One region of the Streptomyces sp. NBC_00448 genome, then DNA from elsewhere that is predicted to be linked to it. Evidence: riboswitches for the same ligand, from Rfam matches in the RefSeq annotation. Region 1 holds a riboswitch; the other holds the start of a gene.
What was found. A riboswitch is a leader RNA that binds a small molecule or an ion and turns the genes downstream of it on or off. The one in region 1 is predicted to bind cobalamin.
Positions count from the first base shown of each region.

Region 1 (5,337 bases):
CACCAACGGCTTCCACGACACCGCCAACGCGATGGCCACCACCATCTCGACCGGTGCGCTCGGCCCCCGCGTCGCGGTGGGAATGTCAGCCGTACTCAACCTGGTCGGCGCCTTCCTGTCGGTGGAGGTCGCCAAGACGATCTCCGGCGGGATCGTCGACGAGTCGGCCGGAATCAGACCCGCGATGATCTTCGCCGCGCTGGTCGGCGCGATCGTGTGGAACCTGGTGACCTGGCTGGCCGGGCTCCCCTCCAGCTCCTCGCACGCCCTCTTCGGCGGACTGATCGGCGCCACCCTCGTCTCGGTCGGCGCCCACGGCGTCAATGGTGACGCGGTCGTCACCAAGGTGATCATCCCGGCGGTCGCCGCGCCCGTCGTGGCCGGACTCGCCTCGATGCTCGCCACCCGGCTCACCTACCGGCTCGGCCGTAACGCCGATCCCGCAGCCACCTCGCGCGGCTACCGGGCCGGGCAGATCGCCTCCGCCGGGCTCGTCTCGCTCGCGCACGGCACCAACGACGCCCAGAAGACCATGGGCGTCATCACCCTCACGCTCATCGCCGGCGGCTCGCTGGCCCCCGGCTCCAACCCGCCGCTGTGGGTCATCTGCTCCGCCGGCACCGCCATAGCGCTCGGCACCTACATCGGCGGCTGGCGGATCATCCGCACCGTCGGCCGCGGCATCACCGACATCCAGCCGCAGCAGGGTTTCGCGGCGCAGACCGGCGCCGCGGCGACCATCCTCGCCTCCTCCCACCTCGGCTTCGCGCTGTCCACCACCCAGGTCTGCACCGGGTCGGTACTGGGCGCCGGGCTCGGCCGCACCGGGGCGGTGGTCCGCTGGGGCACCGCCGGGCGGATGGTCGCCGCCTGGGGGCTGACCCTGCCGGCGGCCGGCCTGGTCGCGGGCGGCGCCGCCTACCTCGCCGACCGCGGCACCTGGGGTGTCACCACGGTCGGGGTGCTCGGCCTCGCGGTGTGCGTGGTGGTCCGTACGGCGGCCCGCCGCAAGCCGGTCACGCACGCGAACGTCAACGAGCCCGTGGGTGCGGTGGCCACGACGCAGGAGGCTGCGGCCGCGGAGGCGCCCGCCCCCATATCCGCCCCGGCCGTACCGGCCGTCCAGATCGTCCCGGTGACCGTCGCCGACACCACGGCGGCTCCCGCCGTTCCCGCGCCTCCCGCGCACACCCCCTCCCCCGACGTGCCGCCCGCCGGCCCGGTGATCCCCGCCGTCGTGCCGCCTGCCGCCTCCACTCCCACCACGGTCTGAAAGGGCACGTCATGAGCATCGACTGGCACGCGCTCGGCACGGTCTTCGCCGTCACCCTCCTGTCCACGGTCGGCCTCGTGGGCGTCTTCACGCTCGGGATCGTCGGGTTGTCCCGGCGGGGCGGTACCGGCGGCACCGCGGTGCTCACCCGCACCGGTGCGTATGTCTGTTTCGCCGCATGTGCTGCCGCCGTCGCCTACGGAATCCACCTCATCGCCGGGTAGCCCTGCGGGGGGCCGCGCCCTACGTGAGTGCGGCTCCCTCCCCTGGCGCCCCCAGGCCCTGCCCCTTGCGGTCGACGTTCATCTCGCGGTCCACGGTGGCTTGTCGCGCAGTTCCCCGCGCCCCTTCGGGGACGCGCAGGCCGGTGGCCTGCTGCTCGCGGAGTTCTCCGCCCAGAGCCTCGCCTGGGTTTGTGGCGCTCTTTTCGCGGAGGAAGCCGCAGCTACCCAAGGGCCGCGTGGGGGTACCTCCCAGCCGAAGCTCTGGGGGAGAACGGCGCGGGCAGCCCGCCACCGGGAGGTGGTCCCTGAATCCGCAGGCAGGGGCACTCGGGGGGTCGGTTGACGGGCTTTCCGCGGGCGTGGTGAACTGCCGGGAGCCATACGGCGGCAGGAGAGGAAGTCGGTGCGAATCCGACGCGGTCCCGCCACTGTCACCGGGGAGTGCACTCCCGACCCTGTAGGTCACGGCCGGTTCGCCCGGCTGGAAGGCCCGGGAGTGCGTAGATCCGGGAGCCAGGAGACTCTCACCGCCGGTCACGTCGAGCCAGGGCGCGGACCCTGAGTGAGGACTTCGCGATGCCCTGCACGCAGGCCGCCGGCCGTTCGGCCGCCGAGACGACCCGGACATGACCCGTGCCGACCGCGCCTTCGCATACGGCGCCACGCTCGGCTTCCTCGGCGACCTCCTGATCGGCGACCCGCGCCGCGGCCACCCGGTGGCCGGGTTCGGGCGGGCCGCGGGGGCCCTGGAGAAGCGGCTGTGGCGCGACGACCGAGGCACCGGAACCGCGTACGCGGCGCTGTGCGTCGGCGGCGCCGTGGCCGCCGCCGCGCTGACGGAGCGGGCGGTGCGCGGCCGCCCTGCGCTGTCCGTAGCGCTGACCGCCGCCACCACCTGGTCCGTACTCGGCGGCACCTCGCTCGCACGGGAGGCCCGCACCATCGGCGCGGCGCTGGAGGCGGGGGACGTGGCCGCCGCCCGCGCCCGGCTGCCGCACCTGTGCGGGCGGGACCCGGCCGCGCTGGACGCCGACGCGATCGCCCGCGCGGTCGTGGAGTCGGTCGCGGAGAACACCTCGGACGCGGTGGTCGGCGCGCTCGTGTGGGGCGGCCTGGCCGGTGTGCCCGGGCTGGTCGGCTTCCGCGCCGCCAACACCCTGGACGCGATGGTCGGCCACCGCTCCCCGCGCCACCTGCGGTTCGGGTGGGCCGCCGCGCGGCTGGACGACGCCGTCGGCTACCCGGGCGCCCGGCTCACCGCCGGGCTCGCCGCGCTGGCCGGACCGTATCCGCGGACCGCACTGGCCACCGCGAGGCGCGACGGGCCGCGCCACCCCTCGCCCAACGCGGGCCCGGTCGAGGCCGCATTCGCGGGGGCGCTGCGGCTGCGGCTGGGCGGCACCCTGTCGTACGGCGGCCGCACCGAGCACCGCCCGGTGCTGGGCGCCGGGTTCCGCCCGCCCGCGCCGGCCGACATCCGGCGCGCGGTCCGGCTGTCCCGCCGGGTCGGCGCGCTGGCGCTGGGCGCGTCGGTGCTGCTGTCGGCGGCACGCGGAGCGCGCCGGGCGGCGCCCGCGGCCACGACCGAGGGAGGCACGGCGTGAAGGGGTTGCTGGTCGCCGGGACCGGCTCGGACACCGGCAAGAGCGTGGTGACCGCCGGGATCTGCCGGTGGCTGACCCGGCAGGGCCTGCGGGTCGCGCCGTTCAAGGGCCAGAACATGTCGCTCAACTCGTACGTCACCCGGGAGGGCGCCGAGATCGGCCGGGCGCAGGCGATGCAGGCGCAGGCCGCCCGGGTGGAGCCGTCGGCGCTGATGAACCCGGTGCTGCTCAAGCCCGGCGGCGAACACAGCAGCCAGGTGGTGGTGCTGGGCAAGCCGGTCGGCGAGCTGAGCGCCCGCGGCTACCACGGCGGCCGGCAGGCCGAGTTGCTGGGCACCGTGGTGGAGTGCCTGGAGGAGCTGGGCCGCGGCCATGACGCCGTGATCTGCGAGGGCGCGGGCAGCCCCGCCGAGATCAACCTGCGCCGCACCGACATCGTCAACATGGCCGTGGCCAGGAGCGCCGGGCTGCCGGTGATGGTGGTCGGCGACATCGACCGCGGCGGCGTCTTCGCGTCGTTCTACGGCACGACGGCGCTGCTCGCGCCGGAGGACCAGCGACTGGTCGCGGGGTACCTGGTGAACAAGTTCCGCGGCGACGTGTCCCTGCTCCAGCCGGGCCTGGACATGCTGCGCGGCCTCACCGGCCGCCCCACCCTCGGCGTGCTCCCCTTCGCCCACGGCCTGGGCATCGACGAGGAGGACGGGCTGCGGGTGTCGCTGCGCGGAGCCGTGCGCGAGTCCGCGGTCGAAGCGCCGTACGGCGACGAGGTGTTGCGGGTGGCGGTGGCCGCGCTTCCACTGATGTCGAACTTCACCGACCTCGACGCGCTCGCCGCCGAGCCCGGTGTGGTGGTGCGGTTCGTGGATCGCCCGGACGAACTCGCCGACGCCGACCTGGTGGTGCTGCCCGGCACCCGCGGCACCGTCCGCGCGCTGGCCTGGCTGCGCGAACGGGGCCTGGCCGACGCGGTCCGCCGGCGTGCCGCCGAGGGCCGCCCCGTGCTCGGCGTCTGCGGCGGCTTCCAACTCCTCGCCGAACGCATCGAGGACGACGTGGAGTCGAAGGCCGGTACGGTCGCGGGCCTCGGCCTGCTGCCGGCCCGGGTCCGCTTCGCCCGCGAGAAGACCCTCGCCCGCCCGGAGGGCACGCAGTACGGCGAGCCGGTGCGCGGCTACGAGATCCACCACGGGGTGGCCGAACTCCTGGGCGGCGACGAGCCGTTCCTCGACGGCTGCCGGGTCGGCGCGGTGTGGGGCACGCACTGGCACGGCTCGCTGGAGAGCGACGGCTTCCGGCGGGCGTTCCTCACGCGGGTGGCCGCGGCGGCCGGGCGGCGGTTCGTGCCGGCCCCGGACACCCGCTTCGAGGCGCTGCGGGAAGGCCAGTTGGAGCGGTTGGCCGATCTGATCGAGGAGCACGCCGACACCGGCGCGCTGCTGCGGCTGATCGAGCAGGGCCCGCCGGACGGCCTGCCGTTCCTGCCGCCGGGGGCGCCGTGACCGCGTTCACCCCCGCCCACGCGTCACAGCAGGGTGGGTGCGAGCCCACCTCCGACCGATCGAACGTCTTCTCACTCGAAGGAGTGACCACTTCATGAGCATTCCCTATCCGTTCTCGGCGATCGTCGGCCAGGAGGATCTACGGTTGGGGCTGCTGCTCAACGCGATCAACCCATCAGTGGGTGGCATCCTCGTCCGAGGCGAGAAGGGGACGGCCAAAACCACGACCGTCCGCGCGCTCGCCTCGCTGCTGCCCGATCTCGCGGTGGTTCCCGGCTGCCGGTTCAGCTGCGCCCCCGCCGCCCCGGACCCGGACTGCCCGGACGGGCCGCACCCGGTGGACGAGGAAGGGGTACAGCGCCCCGCGCGGCTGGTCGAGTTGCCGGTGGGCGCCTCGGAGGACCGGCTGGTCGGCGCGCTCGACATCGAACGGGCCCTCGCCGAGGGGGTGAAGGCGTTCGAGCCCGGGCTGCTGGCCGACGCGCACCGGGGGATTCTGTACGTCGACGAGGTCAACCTGCTCCATGACCACCTCGTGGACGTCCTGCTGGACGCCGCCGCGACGGGGGCGAGTTACGTGGAGCGCGAGGGCGTGTCGGTGCGGCACGCGGCGCGCTTCCTGCTGGTGGGCACGATGAACCCGGAAGAGGGCGAGCTGCGGCCGCAGTTGCTCGACCGGTTCGGGCTGACGGTGGAGGTCACCGCCTCGCGCGAGACCGACCAGCGGGTGGAGG
Region 1 covers NZ_CP107913.1:2,284,180-2,289,516, forward strand. The annotation lists gene OG370_RS09770 (inorganic phosphate transporter) at 1-1,273, shown strand, start outside; gene OG370_RS09775 (hypothetical protein) at 1,285-1,497, shown strand; cobalamin riboswitch at 1,891-2,021, shown strand; gene OG370_RS09780 (cobalamin biosynthesis protein) at 2,124-3,101, shown strand; gene OG370_RS09785 (cobyric acid synthase) at 3,098-4,603, shown strand; gene OG370_RS09790 (putative cobaltochelatase) at 4,698-5,337, shown strand, end outside.

Region 2 (5,337 bases), 1.9 Mb from region 1:
CGTGGCGTGCGGCGGTGCGGCCGAACACGAAGGCGTTCTTCGCCGAGACGCTGGGCAACCCGCGCGGGAACGTGCTGGACGTGCGGGCGGTGGCGGACGCGGCGCACGCCGAGGGGGTGCCGCTGATCGTGGACAACACGGTGCCGACGCCGTACCTGCTCCAGCCGCTGCGACACGGCGCGGACATCGTGGTGCACTCCGCGACGAAGTTCCTCGGCGGCCACGGCACCACCATCGCCGGTGTGGTCGTCGACGGCGGCACCTTCGACTTCGGGGCGCACGCCGACCGCTTCCCCGACTTCAGCACGCCCGACCCGAGCTACCACGGGCTGGAGTACTGGCCGGCGCTCGGCCCGGGGGCGTACGCGATCAAGCTGCGCGTGCAGCTGCTGCGCGACCTGGGTCCCGCGCTGTCGCCGCACTCGGCGTTCCTGCTGCTCCAGGGCGTCGAGACGCTGTCGCTGCGGCTGGAGCGGCACTCCGCGAACGCGCAGGAGCTCGCGGAGTGGCTCCAGGCACGCGACGAGGTCGCGGTGGTGCACTACCCGGGCCTGCCGTCCAGCGCCTGGTACGAAGCCGGGCAGCGCTACCTGCCGCGCGGCGCGGGCGCGGTCCTCGCCTTCGAGCTGCGCGACGGAGCGGAGGCGGGCAAGCGCTTCGTGGACGCGGTGCGGCTCTTCAGCCATCTGGCGAACATCGGCGACGTGCGCAGCCTGATCATCCACCCGGCCTCCACCACGCACAGCCAGCTGGACGAGGAGCAGTTGGCGGCCACCGGCACCTCGGCCGGCCTGGTGCGGCTGTCGGTCGGCATCGAGAACGTCGCGGACCTCAAGGCGGATCTGGACGCCGGGTTCCGCGCGGCCAAGGGCGCGTCCTGACCGTGCCGGGGCGCACGGCCGCGGAGGTCCCCCTGCCGCCCGCCTCCGGGGCGTGGCGGCAGGGGGACCCGCCCGGGCGGCGCCGCTGGCACCCGCTCTCCCACCCGCTGCCGCTGGAGGCGGGCGGTGCACTGCCGGGCGTGCGGCTGGCGTACGAGACGTGGGGGCACCTCGCGCCCGACGCGTCGAACGCGGTGCTGGTGCTGCACGCGCTGACCGGTGACAGCCATGTCGCGGGTCCGGCCGGACCCGGCCATCCGACCGCCGGGTGGTGGGACGGGCTGGTCGGGCCCGGCCTCGCGCTGGACACCGACCGCTTCTTCGTGGTGGCGCCGAACGTCCTGGGCGGCTGCCAGGGCAGCACCGGCCCGGCGTCCGCGCGGCCGGACGGCCGCCGGTGGGGCAGCGCCTTCCCGTTCCTGACCCAGCGCGACCAGGTCGCGGCGGAGGCGTCGTTGGCGGACGCGCTGGGCGTCGAGCGGTGGGCGCTGGTGGTCGGCGGGTCGATGGGCGGGATGCGGGCGCTGGAGTGGGCGGTGGGCCGGCCGGAGCGGGTCGGGTCGCTGCTGCTGCTCGCCTGCCCGGCGGCGGCGAGCGCCGAGCAGATCGGGTGGGCGTCGGTGCAGCTCCGGGCGATCAGGGCGGACCCGGGCTGGCACGGCGGCGACTACCACGACGCGGCCCCCGGCGGCGGCCCGCACGCCGGGCTCGGGCAGGCCCGGCGGCTGGCGCACCTGACCTACCGCAGCGAGCCCGAGCTGCGGGAGCGGTTCGGCCGCGCCGCGCAGCACGCCGAACGCCCTTGGCACGGCGGCCGGTACGCGGTCGAGTCGTATCTCGACCACCACGCGGACAAACTGGTCCGCAGGTTCGACGCGGGCAGCTACGTGGTACTGACCGAGGCGATGAACGCGCACGACGTCGGGCGGGGGCGGGGCGGCACCGCGGCGGCGCTGCGCCGCGTGACGGCACCGACGCTGGTGGCCGGGGTGGACTCCGACCGGCTCTATCCACTCGCGCAGCAGCGGGAGTTGGCGGCGGGCATCGCGGGCGCGGACCGGATGCGGACAGTCCGCTCGCCGTACGGGCACGACGGCTTCCTGATCGAAGTGGATCAAGTGGCGTCGCTGGTCGGCGAGCTGACGGCGGGTCTCAGGCTCCCGTATCCGGATCGGGAGCAGCCGGCCCGCCGTGTGGCGAAGGGCACGTGACATGCGTTGACGTGCACATTCTGACGCCCGTACGCTGATGGTTCGTGAAGGTGTGAGGAAGCCGGTGGGAATCCGGCGCGGTCGCGCCACTGTGTACCCGGTCGCCTCCAGGGGCGTTCCGGGAAGTCAGACACTTCGCCGTCACGAAGCCCCATATGACCGAGGGACGCAGCATCCCCGAAGGAGGCACCACCGTGAGTTCTCTGTCCACCCACACGTCGTCCGACGCCACGCCGGTCGTCCTGCCCGTCTCCAAGGCCGTGCTCTGGCTGGCCGGCACCACGATCCTCGCGCTCGCCGTGTACTACTTCATCGGCGTCGACCAGGGCGCGGTCTCCGTGTTCGGCAGGGACATGCACATCCACGAGTTCGTGCACGACGCGCGGCACTTCCTCGGTTTCCCCTGCCACTGACGGCTCTCACGGCAGGCGGACAACTCGACATGGAGAAGCGACTCGTACTGCGCGGCGTGCTCGCCGGCGCGATCGCGGGGCTGCTCGCGTTCGTCTTCGCCCGGATCTTCGCCGAACCGCAGATCAACAAGGCGATCGACTACGAGAGCGGGCGGGACGCGGCGCAGAACGCCCTCGACAAGGCCGCGGGCCTGCCGGCCTCCCCGGCCGGCCCCGACCTGTTCAGCCGCACCGTGCAGGCCGACGTCGGCATCGGCGTGGGGCTGATCCTCTTCGGCGCCGCGATGGGCGCCATCTTCGCGGTGGTGTACACGGTGTGCCTGGGCCGGGTCGGCAACGTCCGGCCGCGCACCCTGGCGCTGCTGGTGGCCGGCGGCGGCTTCCTCGGCTTCTACCTGGTGCCGTTCGTGAAGTACCCGGCGAACCCGCCGGCGATCGGGCACGAGGACACCATCAAGGCCCGCACCGGGCTCTACCTGATCATGGTGGTCTGCTCGATCACGCTGCTCGCCCTGGCGGTGTGGCTGGGACGGCGGCTCCAGGAGCGGTTCGGCACGTGGAACGCCACGCTGCTCGCCGGCGCGGCCTTCCTGGTCGTGATCGGCGTGGTGATCGGCCTGCTGCCGGCGCTGGGCCATCTCGCCACCAACCGCGAGCAGTACGGCAACCACGGCACCGAGACACCGGTGCCGCTCACCGACCCGCACGGCCGGATCGTCTACCCGGGCTTCCCGGCGGACGTGCTGTTCAAGTTCCGGTTCTACTCGGTGGCCGCGCAGTTGCTGCTCTGGTCGGCGATCGGGCTGGTCTTCGGGCCGCTGGCGGAGCGGGTGCTGAGCCCGGCGCCGGCCGGCCGGACCGTCCGGGCGCCCCGCGCCGACCCGGTCAAGGCGTGACGGCGCGCGCCGTGCACGGCCACCCGGTCCCTCGGTGACATGGTGGCGCGGTGAACGACGATGACGTGAGAGCGGCCCTGGCGGAGCTGGGGCCGTTCTTCGCGGTCGAGGCGATCAAGGCGATCAAGGCGGTCGAGCCGGTCCAGGCGGCTGAGAGGGCCGAGGCGGCCGGCGAAGGCCCGGGCGTGTGGCGGTCGATGGCCGAACTCGCCGAACTGCCCGACCCGGCCGACCCGGCCGACCCGCCCGGCGGAAGCGGGGTGCTGGCCGCCCGGGTGGCCGCCGTACGGGGGGTGCTGGCCGCGGGCGGCGGGCAGCCGGCGGAGGCGGTCGAGGAACGGGTGGCCGCGTCGGTGGTCCATCTCGGCCTGGTGGCGCGGCTGCTGTCCCCGTACCTGGCGCTGGCGGTGCTGTACGGGCGGGTGCCCGGGCGGGTGCGGCTGGCCGATCTGCGCTGGCAGCCCGCGCTCGGCGGACCGTACCCGCTGGCGTTGCCGCTGCCGCCCGGGACGGACCACATGCCCGGGACGGCCGCGGATCGTACAGGGGGCGTGAATCGTGCGGCGGGCGCGGACCTCGCGGCGCTCGCCGACCGGTTCTCCGCCGCGGTGTTCGAGGGCGCGGTACGCGAGGTCGAGTCGGCGTGCGCGGAGTTCCGCGTGTCGCCGCACGTCCTGCGCGGCAACACCGCGTCCGCGGTGAACGGCGCGGCGCGGATGATCGCCGCCGCGCGCCCGGACGCCGCCGCGCGGGCCGAGGCGCTGACCGGCCTGCTGCTGGAGCGCGGACGCTTGCGCGGGAGCGGACGGCGTACCCCCGGCGGGGGGTTCCGGCGGAACAGCTGCTGCCTGATCTACCGGGCGGCGCCCGGGCACGCGGGCGCGTTGTGCGGGGACTGTGCGCTCTCGCGTGTCCCCGTGCGCCCGGGATGAGCCTGGTCGGAGCGATGGGAGTACGCCGACGCCCGCTTGTTGCAAGTGAGTCGCAACAAGTAACGTGTCGCGTTGAGAAGTCCCCGTCCCCTCGCAAAGGACCCCACGTTGAGTTCCACCATCGAGGCCCCCTCCGCTCCGGGGTCCCGCCTGCATCGGATATCGGCGTCGATGTCGCGCGCCGAATGGACCCGGTTGGGCGGCATGGCCGCGTTCATCGTGGCGCTCCACGTCATCGGCTGGTTCACGCTCGCCGTGATCGTCGCACCGCACCACTACAAGACCGGCACCGGGGTGTTCGGCGTCGGCATCGGGGTGACCGCCTACACGCTCGGGATGCGGCACGCCTTCGACGCCGACCACATCGCGGCCATCGACAACACCACCCGCAAGCTGATGGGCGAGGGCAAGCGGCCGCTGTCGGTGGGCTTCTGGTTCTCCCTCGGCCACTCCTCGATCGTCTTCGCGCTGGCCTTCCTGCTCTCCATCGGCATCAAGTCGCTCGCCAACCCGGTCGCGCAGGACAACTCCGGCCTGCACGACGTCACCGGCTGGATCGGCACCACCGTCTCGAGCACGTTCCTGTACGCCATCGCGCTGGTCAACCTGCTGATCCTGGCCGGGATCTGGAAGGTCTTCCGGCGCATGCGGCACGGCGAGTTCGACGAGGCCGCGCTGGAGGACCAGCTCAACAACCGCGGCTTCATGAACCGCCTGCTCGGCCGCCTGATGAAGTCCGTCACCAGCCCCTGGCAGATGTACCCGATCGGCCTGCTCTTCGGCCTGGGCTTCGACACCGCCACCGAGATCGCGCTGCTCGTGCTGGCCGGCTCCGGCGCCGCCTCGGGCCTGCCCTGGTACGCGATCCTCTGCCTGCCCGTCCTCTTCGCCGCCGGGATGTGCCTGCTCGACACCATCGACGGCTCGTTCATGAACTTCGCCTACGAGTGGGCGTTCTCCAAGCCGGTCCGCAAGGTCTACTACAACCTCACCATCACCGGCCT
Region 2 covers NZ_CP107913.1:368,401-373,737, forward strand. The annotation lists gene OG370_RS01715 (bifunctional o-acetylhomoserine/o-acetylserine sulfhydrylase) at 1-881, shown strand, start outside; gene metX (homoserine O-acetyltransferase MetX) at 878-2,092, shown strand; cobalamin riboswitch at 2,124-2,249, shown strand; gene OG370_RS01725 (CbtB domain-containing protein) at 2,287-2,505, shown strand; gene OG370_RS01730 (CbtA family protein) at 2,535-3,401, shown strand; gene OG370_RS01735 ((2Fe-2S)-binding protein) at 3,452-4,333, shown strand; gene OG370_RS01740 (HoxN/HupN/NixA family nickel/cobalt transporter) at 4,505-5,337, shown strand, end outside.
Region 2: another riboswitch for cobalamin. It lies ahead of OG370_RS01725 (CbtB domain-containing protein); the one in region 1 lies ahead of OG370_RS09780 (cobalamin biosynthesis protein).